One region of the Rossellomorea marisflavi genome, then DNA from elsewhere that is predicted to be linked to it. Evidence: a T-box and tRNA genes for the amino acid it is inferred to sense, from the RefSeq annotation. Region 1 holds a T-box; the other holds one or more tRNA genes.
The links. The T-box of region 1 lies ahead of metG (methionine--tRNA ligase). A T-box ahead of a tRNA ligase gene usually reads a tRNA of that ligase, here a tRNA-Met.

Region 1 (9,911 bases):
GTCAGGCCCTCCTTGCTGTCAGGATGGGTAAGAAGAAAGTCGTCGCAGAAACAGGTGCGGGCCAGCATGGTGTGGCTACGGCAACCGTATGTGCCCTACTGAACCTGGATTGCGTCATCTTCATGGGGGAAGAGGATATCAGAAGGCAGAAGCTCAATGTATTCCGGATGGAACTACTCGGAGCAGAAGTGGTAGGGGTCAAACAGGGGAGCGCGACCCTTAAGGATGCCGTGAATGAAGCCCTTCGCTACTGGGTCTCCCATGTAGATGACACCCATTACATCATGGGGTCTGTCCTCGGCCCGCACCCGTTTCCAAAAATGGTCAGGGACTTCCAGAGCGTCATCGGAAATGAAACGAAGAAACAGTTTTTCTTAAAGGAAAACAGGCTGCCCGATGCGATCGTCGCCTGCGTGGGCGGCGGTAGCAATGCCATGGGCATGTTCCACCCGTTTGTCGGAGACGATGTTGCATTATACGGGGTGGAAGCTGCAGGGGCAGGTGTTGAAACGGATAAGCATGCAGCCACTCTGACGAAGGGATCTGTGGGGATCCTGCACGGAAGCATGATGTATCTGCTACAGGATGATAGCGGCCAGATCCAAGAAGCCCATTCGGTTTCAGCGGGACTTGATTACCCGGGGGTCGGTCCAGAACATAGCTTTTTGAAAGATCAAGGACGCGTTACCTATGCGGCGGTGACCGACGGTGAGGCACTGGATGCATTTCAGCTTCTGTGCAAGACCGAAGGAATCATCCCGGCACTGGAAAGCTCCCATGCCGTTGCTTATGCTGTGGAGCTTGCGAAGGGGATGAAGCCGGAAGAATCCATCGTCATCTGCCTATCGGGCCGTGGAGATAAAGATGTGAATCAAGTACAAGACATGCTGGGAGGTAGTCAACATGGGTAAGGAGTTTTTGGAAAAGGCATTGAAAACCGAACTCGAACTTGGAAATAAGGTGTTCATCCCCTATATCATGGCCGGTGATGGAGGGCTTGATGAACTCATCCCCACGCTACGACGGTTGGAGGCGCATGGGGCGACAGCCATTGAGCTTGGGATCCCGTTTTCAGATCCCGTTGCCGATGGACCAACGATCCAGGAAGCTGGTAAGCGGGCCTTGAAGCACGGGACGACACTCGCCAGTGTACTGGATGCCTTGAAGGGAAATCGTCATGAAGTCACGATCCCATTGGTATTCATGACGTATATCAATCCGATTTTTCGCTATGGTGTGTCCCGCTTCTTCCGTGATTGCCGGGAAGCGGGAGTGGACGGACTCATCATACCCGATCTGCCCCTCGAGCATCTTGACCTGATAGAAGCGGATGCTGTGGAGCATGGAATCGCCATCATCCAGCTCGCAACCCTGACAAGCAGTGAAGAACGCGTCAAGGAGCTTGCAAGAAGATCGGAGGGCTTCCTTTATGCCGTAACGGTCAAAGGAATCACCGGGGCACGGAAGGAATTTGACGACGTCATCAGCAGACACCTCAATCTCCTGAAGGAACACAGCCCTGTCCCGGTCCTCGCAGGCTTCGGGATCTCGAGCCCTGAGCATGTGAAAACCATGTCGCAGAGCTGTGACGGAGTGGTGGTAGGAAGCAGGATCATCGATCTCCTTCAAACAGGTGATGAGGAAACCATCAAGTCCTTGATCGGTGCATCCAAAGGAGTACGTGCGTAAGAAAAAGTAACCCTGAGGGTAGTCCCAGTTATGTGAAAATCCAAGCAAGCTCCTTCTTATCCCTAACGATGGAGCTGCTTGGATTTTTTTGTGGAGTGATAAGTAGGAGAGGAAATTACACTCCGATCGATAAATGGATCACCCTGTTTTTGTGCAGGTGACACAGACAGTCATGGCAGGGGATCCTTTTTTATAAGAGACTGAAATATCTTTGAAACCGGTTGAATGGACGGCAGCAGCAATTTCTTCACCGTACTCTTTCGCTCGTTCATCGCTCGCTTCATCGCCTCTCGGCTGAACTGTGATCAAGAGGGTGCCACCTTCATGCAATAGAGAGTGGATCCTTGTAAGGGATTTCTCTTGATCATTCCAAAGGGGATAGTTGTTGATGGCAAAGATTTTATCATAGGAAGTCTCACTGGAAAAATCGCCAATATCCCCATTCCAGAGGCGTACCCGGCCTTCGTGGATCGCTTTCTCATTCTTCTTCTTTGCCGTTTCCTCCATCGTTTCTGAAATGTCGATTCCGTCGACGAACGCATGTGGGTATGAAGCAGTGATCCTTTCGATGCAGGAACCCGTCCCGTATCCGATTTCAAGCACTCTGTCCCTGTTTTGAATGCCGAGCCGCTTCAAGCTCCAATGATGGATCCTGCGATTATCGAACTCCATGATTTTTCCTGCCAACCAACCCAACGGTCCGGATGGTTCTTTGAATTGTTTCTGTAATACGCTCAAGGCAGAACGCTCCTTCTCTGTTTTCCTTTCTCTTTCCACAACGGTGCAGAAATAAACCTCTTGCCTTTTTTGAAAAAAGTGGCATACTATACTTAATCGCGACGATGAGAAGAGTACGGATCAATTCGGTCTTAAAAGAGAGCCCCGGCAGCTGAAAAGGGGCAGGCACAGACTGGTCCCGAAGATGGTCTCGGAGCGTTCCATTCGAAACCTTTGGAGTAGGGTGGGACGGGGCAGGCACCCGTTATCACACGCCGGAGTATAAGGGCCAGATCGGCTTCGTACTCATGAAGGCAGGATTTGCGCGAGCATCCTGCGAACTAAGGTGGTACCACGAGCATCCCCCTCGTCCTTAGACGTCTTTATGGCGTCAGGACGGGGGTTTTTTGTTTACAACAAAAGGAGATGATCAGCATGACAGTATTCATCGGAGGAGCATGGCCGTATGCGAATGGGTCCCTGCACCTGGGTCATATTGCAGCCCTGCTGCCGGGAGATATCCTCGCACGCTACTATAGGATGAAGGGGGAAGACGTCCTTTACGTATCCGGGAGTGATTGTAACGGAACGCCGATCGGGATCAGGGCGAGCCAGGAAGGTGTCCCAGTGGAGGAAATCGCCGATCGGTTCCACCGGGAATTCAAAGAAACGTTCGATTCCCTCGGATTCAGCTATGATCTTTATACGCGAACAGACAAGCAGGCCCATCATGAAGCGGTACAGGAAATCTTTCGGACGCTCCACCGAAATGGCTGGCTGTATGAAAAAGAAGTCGAACAGGCCTATTGCGAAGTGGATCAACGTTTCCTGCCAGACAGATTCGTAGAGGGAATCTGTCCGGTATGCGGGGCAAAGGCAAGGGGAGATCAGTGTGATCATTGTTCCACGGTCCTGGATCCCTTGGATCTCAAGGATCGAACATGCAAACTATGTCAGACCGAACCGGTGATTAAATCGACCACCCATCTCTATTTTGCCCTCTCGGAATTTCAGGATGCACTTGAGGAATGGGTAAAGGACCACGGGAAGGACTGGCGTGAAAATGCCCTGAATCTGACGCAGAGATATTTGATTGAAGGTCTTCATGACCGGGCCGTGACACGGGACCTTGAAAATGGGGTGGCAGTTCCGATTCAGGGATTTGAAGATAAGAAGGTGTACGTGTGGATCGAGGCGGTGAGCGGATACTACAGTGCCTCCAAGGAATGGGGAGTTGGAACGGGGAAGGACTGGAAACGTTTCTGGGAAGAGGACACCCGTACATATTACGTCCATGGAAAGGACAATATTCCATTCCACACGATCATCTGGCCGGCTGTCATGAAAGGGATCGGTGTAGAAGCGCTTCCTCATCACGTGGTGTCCAATGAGTATCTGACCCTCGAAAAAAAGAAGTTCTCCACCAGCGGCAATTGGGCCGTGTGGGCACGCGATCTGTTGGATCGATATGAACCCGATTCCTTGCGATATTTCCTCACGATCAATGCCCCGGAAAAGAGGGATGCGGATTTCTCCTGGCGGGAGTTCATCCATAGCCACAACGGAGAGCTTCTCGGAGCATTCGGTAACCTGGTGCAGCGAACGCTGAAGTTTTATCGTAAAGCGTACGGAGAAAAGGTGGACTTTATTACTGTCGGAAAAGGGTTGCGTGAAGAAGCACAAAATCAATTCGATTTGGCCGGAGGGCGCATCGAAGAGGGTACGACCAGGGAAGCGCTTGATGGCATCTTCGCATACATCAGGGGGATCAACAAACGCTTCGATGAATCGAAACCCTGGGTGGTCGTCAAAGAAGACGAGGATCGCGGGAAAGAACTTCTCACGGAATTCATTTATATCATCACCAACCTACGTGCCCTCCTGACGCCCTTTCTTCCAAAGACAGGGGAGGAGCTAGGCTGGCAGCTCGGGTCGGGCAGCGCCATCTGGGGTCCTGTAGGATCTGAGGTCCTTCACCTTCAAGAAGGTGGACCCCTGTTTGAAAGAATCGATCCATCTGTCATCGAAGAAGAAGTGGAGAAACTGATCACGGAGAGCAGCAACCCATGATGAAGGTGGTGATCGTGGCCGATACCCACTTTCCGAAAAAAGGGAGGGATCTGCCCTCCCCTTTGTTGGATGATCTCAAAACGGCCGATCATATCATCCACGCAGGCGATTTTCAGACAATCGAGCACTATGAGGCGTTCAAAGAATACGGACAGGTAACCGCTGTGGCGGGGAATGTCGATGATGAGGGCCTCAAGGAAATCCTTCCTGAGAAGACGATCATTACATTGAAGGACCTCCGCATTGGTGTGGTTCATGGAGACGGCACCGGAAAGACGACGGAAAAACGAGCTCGCCTTGCCTTTGAACAGGAAGAAGTCGACCTCATCATCTTTGGTCATTCCCATATTCCTTACGTGAGGGTGGATGCGGGGGTGCTTCTGTTCAATCCGGGATCGCCCACCGATAAACGCAAGCTTTCGTATCATTCTCACGGGGTGCTTGAGATTGATGACGTGTGGAGTATAAAGCATTTCTTCTATAAATAAAGAAGTAGCCGGGGCCTCTTAAAGGTCCCGGCTATTTGATTAAAGGGAAAGAGAATAATAGTCCTGATGACTCTGAACAACAAAACCTAAGGACGTGTAGAGTTTTAGTGCATGTTCATTCTTTGCCGCCACATCGAGACCGATAAGGGAGTATTTACCGTCAGCTTCCCTCACCACCCGGCTCAATGCACGTCGACCGATTCCGCGTCCCTGGAGCGCAGGAAACACTGAAAACCAGTAGATGTAGCACTGCCCCCCGTCACGGGATATCTTCATTTGCCCTGCGACTTCTCCATCAAACAGGATCATGAGGGTATCGTTGATATGAGCCTCATCGAATGATGCGTCCTGAATGCCGAAACATTCCAACCCGAGACGTTTCATCTCCGGTATATCCTCCTGGGTTGCACCGCGGAGAACGATTGATGCGTCCGGCTCGGGCAGCTCGCATGGGACCCACTCCATCTCAAATTCGGTGTTATCGAAAAGGCCGCCATTCGCTTCAATGAACGCTTTCCCGGCAGAAGAGCGTCCGTGTGAATTGGCAAGCACCTTATCCACCGGATTCTTACTGATTTCTTTCAATGCCCGATCGAAGAGGGATTGGAAGATCCCCCTCCTCCTGTAATCGGGATGTACCATACCGCATAGTTCAATGGTGCTCCCAAAAGGGTAGACTCCAAGGAAGCCGGTGAGGCGTCCGTTATCGTAATTCAGGAGATCATAAGACTTATAAAATTCTCTCCGGAGCATATCCCCATTCAATTTGATGGTGATGCCATCATGCGTTTCGCAAAGGGATTGAAGGGTGAATATGTCATCGAGTTGATCATGTGTTAGCATGCAGTGGATCTCCATTCTTCCGTAATATGTCTATATTGTATTAGATTAGCAGAGTGACGTCTGTCCGGCAATACCCATCTGATAAGAAATCCTTATGAGCAGTCATCATGGATTTGATCGGTTCTGACCTACCCTATCAAGTATAATGAAAATGAGTAAAGGAGAGTGATGGCGATGATCGCAGGGATTCATCATGCACAAATTACGATTCCTTCAGGGAAGGAAGAAGAAGCGAGGGCCTTTTACTGTGGGGTACTTGGACTGGAGGAAATGGATAAGCCGGAGAGTTTGAAAGGGAGGGGCGGCTTCTGGCTGCGCACAGGTAACGCAGACCTTCATATCGGAACGGAAGAAGGGGTCGATCGATACCAAACAAAGGCCCACATTGCCTATGAAGTCAGCGATGTGAGGTATTGGAAGGAACATTTGGAGAAGCTTGGTACCAACATCATTCCGTCGATTGCCATACCGGGCTATGACCGCTTTGAATGTCGGGATCCCTTCGGCAATCGTGTGGAGATGATTCAGGCTCTTTAGCTGTTGTTCATAGACCTAGGGTGTGTTCGACCTGCTCGGCTCGGAATCAGTCACGATCTCCCTGAAGGGGGATTGAATCAAGAATAGCAGTAGGGATTCCTATTCCTGTGGAACCCTACTGCTTTTTACTGTGGCTTATTCTGTATACGCTCGATCACCTCATGAAGGTCATCCGGTTTCAGGAACTCCAGCGGGGAAAACCCCTGTTCGAACGTCACCGTATCACTCTCGATCATGAGGACGTAGCGGTCATTCACTTTTGCAAAATGTAGACGATCACCGAAATCCGACAGCATTGCCTTCACAGCCATATGGTCAAGGCGCATCTTCAGCTCCACTTCAGGTGACTGCTCGACAATCTGCGCTGCTGCTTCGACGACTTGTTCCGGGGTGAATCTCTCCTGCATCTCCCGTTTCGGACTGATGGCCCATTCCTCCACTGCTTCTTCAAATTCCACGCGCTCGTCGCTTGATTCTGCATAGGTTTCGGAGATATGTTCCTTCACCATGCCATACACCTGGGATTTTACGATTTCAGGCATGGATTTCTCGAATTCTACCCATTTGAGGAAGTTTTCGAAGTAGTGGGCATGGGATGCCTGGTGAATCTTCAGTTCAGCCGGGTCCATCATCCCGTCTTCCGGCATATACGGATACTGCACGGACTTCATTCCCTTTGTCGTGATGGCCATTTCAACATTGTGGATGAGCGTCGCTTCGTCCGTGATGGTCGCGACCTTCGGTTCAAAATCACATTTCATGATGAAGACAAAAGGATCATCGAAGAATTTCGTCAGCTTTGCAGTGGCAACGATCACGGCCCCTCCACGGATTGCGCTCGTTTCGAGGTACATCTGCACGATTTGATCCGTTGCCTCGCGGAAGGTGTCGCTGTCTTCTGCGAACCGGGTCTTATGAAAGAGGTTGTAGTTGGGATTCGATGTCAGCTCATGACCGGGTTCAACGATGAACCGTCCGATTTTGGTTGGTGCATTTTCGGATTTTGCATGACGGTCCACCTTCCGTTTTGTGATCTTTGTGAGTTCCCCGTCTAAAAATGTTTTAAGGGGGCTTTCTTCATAGGTAGCAGTCGTAAGGGTCTGGAAGTGTTTTTGGCGCTTGTCTGCTTCTTCACCCTTTCCATCGACAGAAATCAGATAGAATGATAGATATTGTATCGTAAAGTCCATAAGTCCTCTCCTGTCATCATTAAGTGCTTATCCAGTATAAGAAAATCCGTCTCTTCCCGTCAATGATTCCTCATACAAAAGGAGACCCGGCCGGGGCCGGGTCGATGGATATCAATTTTGGATGAACGTTTCAAAGACGCTTCCATAATCCTTCTGAACGAAGGTCTTTTTCTTTTCAAGTAGCCAGTCGAAAGCATATTCATTGATTTCCCTGAATTGAGCGGACACATCTGCGTGGTCTGCCTTTACCTGCCCCAGGGTATGGGATGCAACAGAAAGGCTCTCTGAAGCGTAAGTTGAATACACGCTGTTATCAGCGGCAATTTCACCGATCTTGATGAGGGATTTATAAAGGTCCTTCACTTCAGTGAGGAATTTTTTATGAACATCGATGGAATAAGATTCTGAACCGATCTTGAATTTGATCTCCACATCCAAGTCGACTGTACCGGCCGTTTCAAGCATGACGCCGCTGATGGTATGCTTATAATAATCAAAGCGTTTCAACATGCGCTTTTTGCTTGTGGCGCTCGTCCCGTCAAGGTGGATGAGGGCTTTATTGGTGAAACAATATTCGTCGGACTTCGATTTGATCAGGAAATAGATCTTCTCCCCGTCTTCATGCATGATGTAGTCATCTGCATCCGCCTTATCATAATCCTGTGGATGGATGACCGAACCAATATCGCTCAGTCCCAGTACATCTGAAGCCATCTTACCGAACATATCGCATCAATTCCTTTCTTGTATATACTCTTTCATTATATCATATTGGAGTTCCTTGGAGCTTTGGCAGTTGGTGGGGCATCATTGTTGTGACGGATCGCCGGAACGGTTTATAATGGTAAGAAAAAGGGAGTGAGTACATGGATGAGCAAAAGTGGCTTGAGACATTCAGGCACCGGAAACCAAGGCTGCTTGGAGCGGGATCCTATGCTTCCTTCGGGATTTTGCTGCCACTGATCCTGGTCGATGGAAAGCCTCATATCCTGTTTGAAGTCCGTTCGCAGGACATGCGCCGACAGCCGGGCGAAATCTGTTTTCCTGGAGGGAAAGTGGATCCATCCGATCAAGGTGAAAAGGAAGCTGCCATCAGAGAGACTTCTGAAGAACTCGGGATCTCAGTGGACGAGGTGAGGGATGTCTATCCCCTTGACTATATCATCACACCCTTTGGAACGATGATCTATCCGTTTGTCGGTCGGATCGAAACCACCCCGGGAGAGCTTCAACCTAATCCGGCAGAGGTGGGGGAGGTCTTTACGGTGCCATTGGATGATCTGTTGAATGATGAACCTGATATTTATACGATCGATGTGAAGATGCATCCGGAAGAGTCGTTTCCCTATGACCGCATTCCGGGCGGCAAACAGTATGAATGGCAGGCGAGAAAGATGCAGGAGGTCTTTTATTACCATGAAGACAAAGTCATCTGGGGATTGACGGCACGGATACTTCACCATTTTTTAAGTGAGCTGAAGAAAAACCAATAACATTTCGGGAGGGTCCCCTATGTACCGACATTCTTTCTGTCTTTGATCCCTTTTTCCTGCATGAATCTGTCATGCTTTGGCACATTAAGGGTGAATAATGAACAATTTGACGTGTTTGTCATGGCTGAAAAGAAGGTATAGAAGAGTATATCGAATGCAGGAGGGGGAACCAATCGTGATGATTCGTGCGAAAAGCTGGAAAATGTTGAGTTCTAGGGAGAAGCTGTTCATTTTAAAAGCGCTTTGCAACAGACACGTGGTTTAATAGAATCTGTCATTCTATACTCAGTCAGGGGAATTCATATGATGAATGGAACAAAATAGGGACATCCGCACACTGAAGTGCCGGATGTCCCTATTTGGTCTGCTCATTACCTTTCGCATGCGATGAGGTCTTTGTCACGATCCTTACTCTTGTTGGCTTCATAGAGTGCTTTTGAAACATGTGGGGTGTATTTTGTCTTACCGCCTTTATTCTTCACACCTTTTGCCTTGGCGACACCGCCTTTATAGTCTTTGTTCAATTCGGTACAATTTTTGTACTTTTTGGCGGCGGCCTCTGTGGTGGGTACCCCCAGTGAAGCAAGCGCGAGAGAGAGAATGAGCACACAACCAATAATTTTCTTCATTGAAATCCTTCCTTTCAATATGGATGAGAAAGTATATTCGACAAAAGAAAGGGAATTCCTTTCCAAGCTGTCTTTTTTTAAGTAGACTTGAAGCACGTGATACCGACGTAGAAGTAGGATTCCAATCGACATTCATGTAAAATGAAAAGGCACAACTTTAGAGGGGGATCTGACAGTGAAAAAGAAAATAGTTGTATTGGCCGTGGGAATGATGCTTTTGCTATTGATCGCCGGCTGCAATCGTAACGCAGCCGA
Region 2 (9,911 bases), 800 kb from region 1:
TCCCATGAACAGAAGCTTTTTACCTGGATGACCTGTCATGAACGCAAGGAGCAGCCGATACTGGGCAAACTTTTGCCAATGATCCCCCGGCATCTTATCCAGCAATGACCTCTTCCCATGGACCACCTCATCATGTGAGAAAGGCAGGATATAGTTTTCCGAAAACGCATAGAGGATGGAGAACGTGATGAGGGAATGAAGCCCTCTTCTTTCTTCCGGTGTCGCTTCCATGTAGGTGAGCACATCATTCATCCAGCCCATGTTCCACTTATAGCTGAAGCCAAGCCCCCCGTAGTGAACCGGAGAGGTGACCTGGGGCCAATCGGTGGAATCCTCCGCCATCATCAGAAAGGCAGGGTCAAACTCAAACACGGATGTGTTCAACCGTTTAAGGAATTCCAGTGCCCCCTCATTCGCAGCCGACTCCCCCTGATTCGCCCAGTAAATGATGTTCGCAACGGCGTCGACCCTGAAGCCGTCGATGTGGTACTTCTCCATCCAGAAACGGGCATTGGATAGGAGAAAGCTCCTTACTTCTCCTTTTGCGAGGTCGAAGTTGACCGTACCCCATGTATGATTCTCACGGTCACTATCCCTGGCATATTCATAGGCGAAGGATCCGTCGAATTGATACAGTCCATGGGCATCCTTGCAAAAATGACCGGGTACCCAATCCATGATGACGCCTATTTGATGAGCATGGCATTCATTCACAAACGCCATGAACTCATGGGGTGAACCATATCTGCTTGTGGGAGCATAATAGCCTGTCCCCTGATAGCCCCACGAACGATCGAATGGATGCTCGGTCACCGGCAGGATTTCAATATGGGTGAAGCCGTGTTCCTTCACATGCGGAATCAGTTCATCCGCGAGCTCTGAATAGGTAAGAAAACTGCCATCCCTCTTCTTTTTCCATGTTCCCAAATGGACTTCATATATGAACATTGGTTGATCAAATCGATTATGTTTCTCTTTCACCTTCATCCAATCGCGATCGCTCCACTTAAACCCTTCAAGGTCGTACACCACACTTGCAGTTCGCGGTCTGACTTCAGAGGAGAATCCATATGGATCAGCTTTCATCCTACGTTCTCCTGAAGCAGTCACAATCTCATATTTATACGTTGAGCCGGTCAAGTCTTCATCAACCCGGATCATCCATACACCTTCCTGATTGATCCTCTTAAGCTCAAATCCCCTTCCGTTCCAGTTATTGAAAGAACCAACCACTGAAATCGATCTTGCCTCGGGAGCCCAAACGCAAAAATCAGTTGAAATGCCTGCTTTCACATGGCACCCCATAAAACGATAGGCATGCTGCATATTCCCTTCATGAAACAAAAAAACGTCATAATCTGTTAGGGACAACGTGTCCATATCCTCACCTACCATCATCAATCTCCTTACTTATTTCTTTCATCATATAAGAATTCCTTCATTTCATCATCTCCCATTTGCGACAATATTTGTTAGCTCACCACGAAAAACACCATAAAAAGGATGAAACCCTCGAATGACAAGGTTTTCATCCCATTTATATCCTTTTATTTGTCGTTATTTGTCGAAATATTTTAAAAATTTTAAACACATTACAAGTTGAAAACAAGTCAGATATAGAAATCAATGCCAATCCATGCAAAAAAAAAGATGTGTCGAAGATTGCCTCGACACATCTTTTTCGTATTATGACCCATACGGGATTCGAACCCGTGTTACCGCCGTGAAAGGGCGGTGTCTTAACCGCTTGACCAATGGGCCGCTTTATGGCGGAGAAGGAGGGATTTGAACCCTCGCGCCGGTTGCCCGACCTACACCCTTAGCAGGGGCGCCTCTTCAGCCACTTGAGTACTTCCCCATATTGGCTCCGCAGGCAAGACTCGAACTTGCGACCGATCGGTTAACAGCCGATAGCTCTACCACTGAGCTACTGCGGAACAATGAAAAATGGTGGGCCTAAGTGGACTCGAACCACCGACCTCACGCTTATCAGGCGTGCGCTCTAACCAGCTGAGCTATAGGCCCACAAATAAAAATGGAGCGGGTGATGGGAATCGAACCCACGACATCAGCTTGGAAGGCTGAGGTTTTACCATTAAACTACACCCGCAAAAAAAATGGGGCGACTGATGGGAATCGAACCCACGAATGCCGGAACCACAATCCGGTGCGTTAACCACTTCGCCACAACCGCCACAATCATATGGTGGCTCAGGACAGAATCGAACTGCCGACACATGGATTTTCAGTCCATTGCTCTACCAACTGAGCTACTGAGCCGCATCTAAATAAAATATAAATGGCGGTCCGGACGGGACTCGAACCCGCGACCTCCTGCGTGACAGGCAGGCATTCTAACCAACTGAACTACCGGACCAACTTTTTTTCGCGCTAGCGAAAATTAAGATCAATGTACTGCGATAGCAAAATAGCTATCAATAGTATTCGCGCTAGCGAAAGTAAAGATCATTACTTATGTATTGCAGTCACTACATCCCGATCCTAACGGATCAAGATGGTATTGCGGGGACAGGATTTGAACCTGCGACCTTCGGGTTATGAGCCCGACGAGCTACCGAACTGCTCCACCCCGCGACGATAAAAGATGAAAAATATGGAGGAGGAAGGGGGATTCGAACCCCCGCGGGCTTTGACACCCCTGTCGGTTTTCAAGACCGATCCCTTCAGCCGGACTTGGGTATTCCTCCGTATGGTGAGAACTATGGTGGACCTTGTAGGACTCGAACCTACGACCGGACGGTTATGAGCCGTCTGCTCTAACCAACTGAGCTAAAGGTCCCTAGTGGTAGCGGCGGAGGGGATCGAACCCCCGACCTCACGGGTATGAACCGTACGCTCTAGCCAGCTGAGCTACACCGCCTCGTAAAACGAGTATTTCCTGGTTCTCTAACATTATAAATGGTGGAGCCTAGCGGGATCGAACCGCTGACCTCCTGCGTGCAAAGCAGGCGCTCTCCCAGCTGAGCTAAGGCCCCAAAGAAAGTGGTCGGGAAGACAGGATTCGAACCTGCGACCCCTTGGTCCCAAACCAAGTGCTCTACCAAGCTGAGCTACTTCCCGATCATGGCGCGCCCGAGAGGAGTCGAACCCCTAACCTTTTGATCCGTAGTCAAACGCTCTATCCAATTGAGCTACGGGCGCATATATGAAATTCACTGGTGCCGAGGACCGGAATCGAACCGGTACGGTAGTCACCTACCGCAGGATTTTAAGTCCTGTGCGTCTGCCAGTTCCGCCACCCCGGCTAGGGCAATTATGGAGCGGAAGACGGGATTCGAACCCGCGACCCCCACCTTGGCAAGGTGGTGTTCTACCACTGAACTACTTCCGCATATGGTGCGGGTGAAGGGACTTGAACCCCCACGCCTTGCGGCGCCAGATCCTAAGTCTGGTGCGTCTGCCAATTCCGCCACACCCGCATGATATAAATGGTGAGCCATGAAGGATTCGAACCTTCGACCCTCTGATTAAAAGTCAGATGCTCTACCAACTGAGCTAATGGCTCGTGCTGCTTTTCTATAATGGACAAATACCCATAAGAAAATACAAAAGAACATAAAAAAGTGGTGCCGGCAAGAGGACTTGAACCCCCAACCTACTGATTACAAGTCAGTTGCTCTACCAGTTGAGCTACACCGGCAAGGTGTATGGTGTATTCTTTTTGCTTTGCCTTAGCTACATTGCAAAGGTTAAAGCTTCTTTATGGTACGTTATTTTCACTTCGCTAACGCTTCGTGAAAAAACTATGGTGGAGGATGACGGGATCGAACCGCCGACCCTCTGCTTGTAAGGCAGATGCTCTCCCAGCTGAGCTAATCCTCCGTATGTACCGCCTGGCGACGTCCTACTCTCACAGGGGGAGATCCCCCAACTACCATCGGCGCTGAAGAGCTTAACTTCCGTGTTCGGCATGGGAACGGGTGTGACCTCTTCGCCAATGTCACCAGACAGGTATTCCATTGAAAGAATTGTTCTTTCAAAACTAGATAAAGGGTTGATAGTCAATCATTACCGGCGTATCGTCCAGTCCGGGAGACGCGAAGCGCCTCCTTCGTCTTACTTTGGTTAAGTCCTCGATCGATTAGTATCAGTCAGCTCCATGTGTCGCCACACTTCCACCTCTGACCTATCTACCTGATCATCTTTCAGGGATCTTACTCACATAAAGTGATGGGAAATCTCATCTCGAGGGGGGCTTCATGCTTAGATGCTTTCAGCACTTATCCCTTCCGCACATAGCTACCCAGCGATGCCTTTGGCAAGACAACTGGTACACCAGCGGTGCGTCCATCCCGGTCCTCTCGTACTAAGGACAGCTCCTCTCAAATTTCCTGCGCCCACGACGGATAGGGACCGAACTGTCTCACGACGTTCTGAACCCAGCTCGCGTACCGCTTTAATGGGCGAACAGCCCAACCCTTGGGACCGACTACAGCCCCAGGATGCGATGAGCCGACATCGAGGTGCCAAACCTCCCCGTCGATGTGGACTCTTGGGGGAGATAAGCCTGTTATCCCCGGGGTAGCTTTTATCCGTTGAGCGATGGCCCTTCCATGCGGAACCACCGGATCACTAAGCCCGACTTTCGTCCCTGCTCGACTTGTAGGTCTCGCAGTCAAGCTCCCTTGTGCCTTTACACTCTGCGAATGATTTCCAACCATTCTGAGGGAACCTTTGGGCGCCTCCGTTACTCTTTAGGAGGCGACCGCCCCAGTCAAACTGCCCACCTGACACTGTCTCCCACCCCGATAAGGGGCGCGGGTTAGAATGTCAACACAGCCAGGGTAGTATCCCACCGACGCCTCCACCGAAGCTAGCGCTCCGGCTTCCAAGGCTCCTACCTATCCTGTACAAGCTGTGCCAAAATTCAATATCAGGCTACAGTAAAGCTCCACGGGGTCTTTCCGTCCTGTCGCGGGTAACCTGCATCTTCACAGGTACTATAATTTCACCGAGTCTCTCGTTGAGACAGTGCCCAGATCGTTACGCCTTTCGTGCGGGTCGGAACTTACCCGACAAGGAATTTCGCTACCTTAGGACCGTTATAGTTACGGCCGCCGTTTACTGGGGCTTCGATTCGCACCTTCGCTTGCGCTAAGCACTCCTCTTAACCTTCCAGCACCGGGCAGGCGTCAGCCCCTATACTTCGCCTTACGGCTTCGCAGAGACCTGTGTTTTTGCTAAACAGTCGCCTGGGCCTATTCACTGCGGCTCTCTCGGGCTTGCACCCTACCAGAGCACCCCTTCTCCCGAAGTTACGGGGTCATTTTGCCGAGTTCCTTAACGAGAGTTCTCTCGCTCACCTTAGGATTCTCTCCTCGCCTACCTGTGTCGGTTTGCGGTACGGGCACCATCTTCCTCGCTAGAGGCTTTTCTTGGCAGTGTGGAATCAGGAACTTCGCTACTATAATTCGCTCGCTATCACAGCTCAGCCTTCACGATGATGGGATTTGCCTCATCATCAGCCTAACTGCTTAGACGCACATATCCAGCAGTGCGCTTACCCTATCCTCCTGCGTCCCCCCATTGCTCAAATGGAAGAAAGGTGGTACAGGAATATCAACCTGTTGTCCATCGTCTACGCCTATCGGCCTCGACTTAGGTCCCGACTAACCCTGAGCGGACGAGCCTTCCTCAGGAAACCTTAGGCATTCGGTGGATGGGATTCTCACCCATCTTTCGCTACTCATACCGGCATTCTCACTTCTAAGCACTCCACCAGTCCTTACGGTCTAGCTTCGCAGTCCTTAGAACGCTCTCCTACCACTGACACCAAACGGTGTCAATCCACAGCTTCGGTGATACGTTTAGCCCCGGTACATTTTCGGCGCAGAGTCACTCGACCAGTGAGCTATTACGCACTCTTTAAATGGTGGCTGCTTCTAAGCCAACATCCTGGTTGTCTAAGCAACTCCACATCCTTTTCCACTTAACGTATACTTTGGGACCTTAGCTGGTGGTCTGGGCTGTTTCCCTTTCGACTACGGATCTTATCACTCGCAGTCTGACTCCCATGGATAAGTCTTTGGCATTCGGAGTTTGTCTGAATTCGGTAACCCGATGAGGGCCCCTAGTCCAAACAGTGCTCTACCTCCAAGACTCTTACAACATGAGGCTAGCCCTAAAGCTATTTCGGAGAGAACCAGCTATCTCCAGGTTCGATTGGAATTTCTCCGCTACCCACACCTCATCCCCGCACTTTTCAACGTGCGTGGGTTCGGACCTCCATCCAGTGTTACCTGGACTTCATCCTGGACATGGGTAGATCACCTGGTTTCGGGTCTACGACCACATACTCATTCGCCCTATTCAGACTCGCTTTCGCTGCGGCTCCGTCTTCTCAACTTAACCTTGCATGGGATCGTAACTCGCCGGTTCATTCTACAAAAGGCACGCCATCACCCGTTAACGGGCTCTGACTACTTGTAGGCACACGGTTTCAGGTTCTATTTCACTCCCCTTCCGGGGTGCTTTTCACCTTTCCCTCACGGTACTGGTTCACTATCGGTCACTAGGGAGTATTTAGCCTTGGGAGATGGTCCTCCCAGCTTCCGACGGGATTTCACGTGTCCCGCCGTACTCAGGATCCACTCAAGAGGGAACGAAGTTTCGACTACAGGGTTGTTACCTTCTTTGACGAGCCTTTCCAGACTTCTTCGTCTACCCCGTTCCTTTGTAACTCCGTATAGAGTGTCCTACAACCCCAAGAGGCAAGCCTCTTGGTTTGGGCTAATCCCGTTTCGCTCGCCGCTACTCAGGGAATCGCATTTGCTTTCTCTTCCTCCAGGTACTTAGATGTTTCAGTTCCCTGGGTCTGCCTTCCATGCTCTATGTATTCAAGCAAGGATACTGTTCCATTACGAACAGTGGGTTCCCCCATTCGGAAATCTTCGGATCAGCTCACTTACAGCTCCCCGAAGCATATCGGTGTTAGTCCCGTCCTTCGTCGGCTCCTAGTGCCAAGGCATCCACCGTGCGCCCTTATTAACTTAACCGAATTGGTTAAAAACCTAAAATGGCGATACTCGGTAATTTCTTGACTATCAATAAAACTTTATCTAGTTTTCAAAGAACAATATAGAAGATGGATTTAAACCATCAAAACTGAACAAAACTTCGACGTCGTCAAACGTTTTAAGTAAATCTTCCTTAGAAAGGAGGTGATCCAGCCGCACCTTCCGATACGGCTACCTTGTTACGACTTCACCCCAATCATCTGTCCCACCTTAGGCGGCTGGCTCCAAAAGGTTACCTCACCGACTTCGGGTGTTACAAACTCTCGTGGTGTGACGGGCGGTGTGTACAAGGCCCGGGAACGTATTCACCGCGGCATGCTGATCCGCGATTACTAGCGATTCCAGCTTCATGTAGGCGAGTTGCAGCCTACAATCCGAACTGAGAACGGTTTTATGGGATTGGCTAAACCTCGCGGTCTTGCAGCCCTTTGTACCGTCCATTGTAGCACGTGTGTAGCCCAGGTCATAAGGGGCATGATGATTTGACGTCATCCCCACCTTCCTCCGGTTTGTCACCGGCAGTCATCTTAGAGTGCCCAACTGAATGCTGGCAACTAAGATCAAGGGTTGCGCTCGTTGCGGGACTTAACCCAACATCTCACGACACGAGCTGACGACAACCATGCACCACCTGTCACTCTGTCCCCCGAAGGGGAAAGCCCTATCTCTAGGGTTGTCAGAGGATGTCAAGACCTGGTAAGGTTCTTCGCGTTGCTTCGAATTAAACCACATGCTCCACCGCTTGTGCGGGCCCCCGTCAATTCCTTTGAGTTTCAGTCTTGCGACCGTACTCCCCAGGCGGAGTGCTTAATGCGTTAGCTGCAGCACTAAAGGGCGGAAACCCTCTAACACTTAGCACTCATCGTTTACGGCGTGGACTACCAGGGTATCTAATCCTGTTTGCTCCCCACGCTTTCGCGCCTCAGTGTCAGTTACAGACCAGAAAGTCGCCTTCGCCACTGGTGTTCCTCCAAATATCTACGCATTTCACCGCTACACTTGGAATTCCACTTTCCTCTTCTGCACTCAAGTTCCCCAGTTTCCAATGACCCTCCACGGTTGAGCCGTGGGCTTTCACATCAGACTTAAGAAACCACCTGCGCGCGCTTTACGCCCAATAATTCCGGACAACGCTTGCCACCTACGTATTACCGCGGCTGCTGGCACGTAGTTAGCCGTGGCTTTCTGGTTAGGTACCGTCAAGGCGCCGCCCTATTCGAACGGCACTTGTTCTTCCCTAACAACAGAGTTTTACGATCCGAAAACCTTCTTCACTCACGCGGCGTTGCTCCGTCAGACTTTCGTCCATTGCGGAAGATTCCCTACTGCTGCCTCCCGTAGGAGTCTGGGCCGTGTCTCAGTCCCAGTGTGGCCGATCACCCTCTCAGGTCGGCTACGCATCGTCGCCTTGGTGAGCCATTACCTCACCAACTAGCTAATGCGCCGCGGGTCCATCTGTAAGTGATAGCCGAAGCCACCTTTCAACCTTCCCCCATGCGGGGGTAGGTGTTATCCGGTATTAGCCCCGGTTTCCCGGAGTTATCCCAGTCTTACAGGCAGGTTACCCACGTGTTACTCACCCGTCCGCCGCTGATCTCAGGGAGCAAGCTCCCATCGATCCGCTCGACTTGCATGTATTAGGCACGCCGCCAGCGTTCGTCCTGAGCCAGGATCAAACTCTCCATAAAAAGTTTGAATAGCTCTTTAAAATAAATCTAGAATTAACGTTGACGTGTTTGTCTTGTTTTGTTCAGTTTTCAAGGTTCAAATAGAATGTAAGTGCTTCGTTTCTCTCTGAAGCGACCATTTAAATGTATCATATATCGTCGATTCATGTCAACTTCTTTTTTTATAAAATCCGTTGCGCATCAGCGACATGTATTAATATATCACGCTGTAATTATTATTGCAATATATTTTTTATCTTTTTTATATATTATTCTTTTTTTATAGTGCGCCTCATATATATGATTCCATACTGCATTGAAAGGGGCTGCTTCACTTATGCTACTTCTACCTATTGGACAGGCCGTATCCTTCATCATGGCTGTCTACCTGTTCTCGTATTCTTATATCCAAGCATTGAAGATCAGCGAAAGCGCAGGCATCAAAATCGGTTCCGCGCTTACATTCATCTTCTCCTCCACGATGGCAGTCATATTCTCGGGCCTGACGTACACCTTTTCATAAAGCATCGGAGTCAGAAGGATAATAGAAGACCTTCTTCCACGTACCCTTCACCCCCGATGATAATCGTCTCTTCTTTAACGATTTCAGGATTGTAGGAATAATAGAACGTTTTAGATGCATTCTCCCTCAATACCCAGATGAACATATCGTGACAACCAAGAGCCTTGAGGGAGGAGATGCTCCGCGAGAATAACTCCCTTCCGATCCCTTTCCCTTGGAAGTCCCTTACAAGATAAATGGCATAGAGTTCCCCTTCATACTCCCCGCTTCTTTCCCTGCCCACAGATGCAAAACCGACAACCACTCCGTCTTTCGTCGTGGAAACCATTGTATGATGGTCTTCCGACAGGATCCTTTCCCACTTCAGCTTCTTCTCTTCTATTGACAAGGAATCCAGATATCTGTCTGACACGATTTCCTTATAGGTCGATTTCCAGCTTTCCACATGCACTCTGGCAATGCTCCCTGCATCGGCGATGCATGCCTTTCTATAAAGGAACGCCACTGCTCTCCTCCACCTTTCTAAGCTCTTTCAGTGCTTTTTTCAGTTTCCGTTCTTCCAACAAGAAAATCGTTACTCCCAAAAGGATGATTCCTGCACCGATGACCTGGGTGAGTAAAATTTTCTCAGATAAAAGCCAATAAGCCAAAATTGCTGCACCGACCGGCTCAAATAAGATCGCC

Region 2: it encodes a tRNA-Met, which carries the amino acid that the T-box ahead of metG (methionine--tRNA ligase) is inferred to sense. The anticodon was not compared.

The regions. Positions count from the first base shown of each region.
Region 1 is NZ_CP081870.1:2,396,855-2,406,765, reverse strand. It holds gene trpB (tryptophan synthase subunit beta) at 1-911, shown strand, start outside; gene trpA (tryptophan synthase subunit alpha) at 904-1,689, shown strand; gene K6T23_RS12560 (SAM-dependent methyltransferase) at 1,828-2,427, opposite strand; T-box leader at 2,520-2,784, shown strand; gene metG (methionine--tRNA ligase) at 2,842-4,476, shown strand; gene K6T23_RS12550 (metallophosphoesterase family protein) at 4,473-4,964, shown strand; gene K6T23_RS12545 (GNAT family N-acetyltransferase) at 5,004-5,807, opposite strand; gene K6T23_RS12540 (VOC family protein) at 5,982-6,344, shown strand; gene K6T23_RS12535 (DUF3900 domain-containing protein) at 6,470-7,534, opposite strand; gene K6T23_RS12530 (PH domain-containing protein) at 7,646-8,260, opposite strand; gene K6T23_RS12525 (NUDIX hydrolase) at 8,401-9,027, shown strand; gene K6T23_RS12520 (excalibur calcium-binding domain-containing protein) at 9,399-9,656, opposite strand; gene K6T23_RS12515 (hypothetical protein) at 9,832-9,911, shown strand, end outside.
Region 2 is NZ_CP081870.1:3,193,729-3,203,639, forward strand. It holds gene glgB (1,4-alpha-glucan branching enzyme) at 1-1,380, opposite strand, end outside; tRNA gene K6T23_RS16650 (tRNA-Glu) at 1,690-1,761, opposite strand; tRNA gene K6T23_RS16655 (tRNA-Ser) at 1,768-1,858, opposite strand; tRNA gene K6T23_RS16660 (tRNA-Asn) at 1,863-1,937, opposite strand; tRNA gene K6T23_RS16665 (tRNA-Ile) at 1,949-2,025, opposite strand; tRNA gene K6T23_RS16670 (tRNA-Gly) at 2,037-2,110, opposite strand; tRNA gene K6T23_RS16675 (tRNA-His) at 2,119-2,194, opposite strand; tRNA gene K6T23_RS16680 (tRNA-Phe) at 2,205-2,280, opposite strand; tRNA gene K6T23_RS16685 (tRNA-Asp) at 2,301-2,377, opposite strand; tRNA gene K6T23_RS16690 (tRNA-Met) at 2,522-2,595, opposite strand; tRNA gene K6T23_RS16695 (tRNA-Ser) at 2,616-2,708, opposite strand; tRNA gene K6T23_RS16700 (tRNA-Ile) at 2,724-2,800, opposite strand; tRNA gene K6T23_RS16705 (tRNA-Met) at 2,805-2,881, opposite strand; tRNA gene K6T23_RS16710 (tRNA-Ala) at 2,921-2,996, opposite strand; tRNA gene K6T23_RS16715 (tRNA-Pro) at 3,005-3,081, opposite strand; tRNA gene K6T23_RS16720 (tRNA-Arg) at 3,086-3,162, opposite strand; tRNA gene K6T23_RS16725 (tRNA-Leu) at 3,178-3,266, opposite strand; tRNA gene K6T23_RS16730 (tRNA-Gly) at 3,278-3,352, opposite strand; tRNA gene K6T23_RS16735 (tRNA-Leu) at 3,356-3,440, opposite strand; tRNA gene K6T23_RS16740 (tRNA-Lys) at 3,451-3,526, opposite strand; tRNA gene K6T23_RS16745 (tRNA-Thr) at 3,586-3,661, opposite strand; tRNA gene K6T23_RS16750 (tRNA-Val) at 3,768-3,843, opposite strand; rRNA gene rrf (5S ribosomal RNA) at 3,853-3,969, opposite strand; rRNA gene K6T23_RS16760 (23S ribosomal RNA) at 4,083-7,016, opposite strand; rRNA gene K6T23_RS16765 (16S ribosomal RNA) at 7,175-8,725, opposite strand; gene K6T23_RS16770 (hypothetical protein) at 9,042-9,227, shown strand; gene K6T23_RS16775 (GNAT family N-acetyltransferase) at 9,238-9,732, opposite strand; gene K6T23_RS16780 (DMT family transporter) at 9,716-9,911, opposite strand, start outside.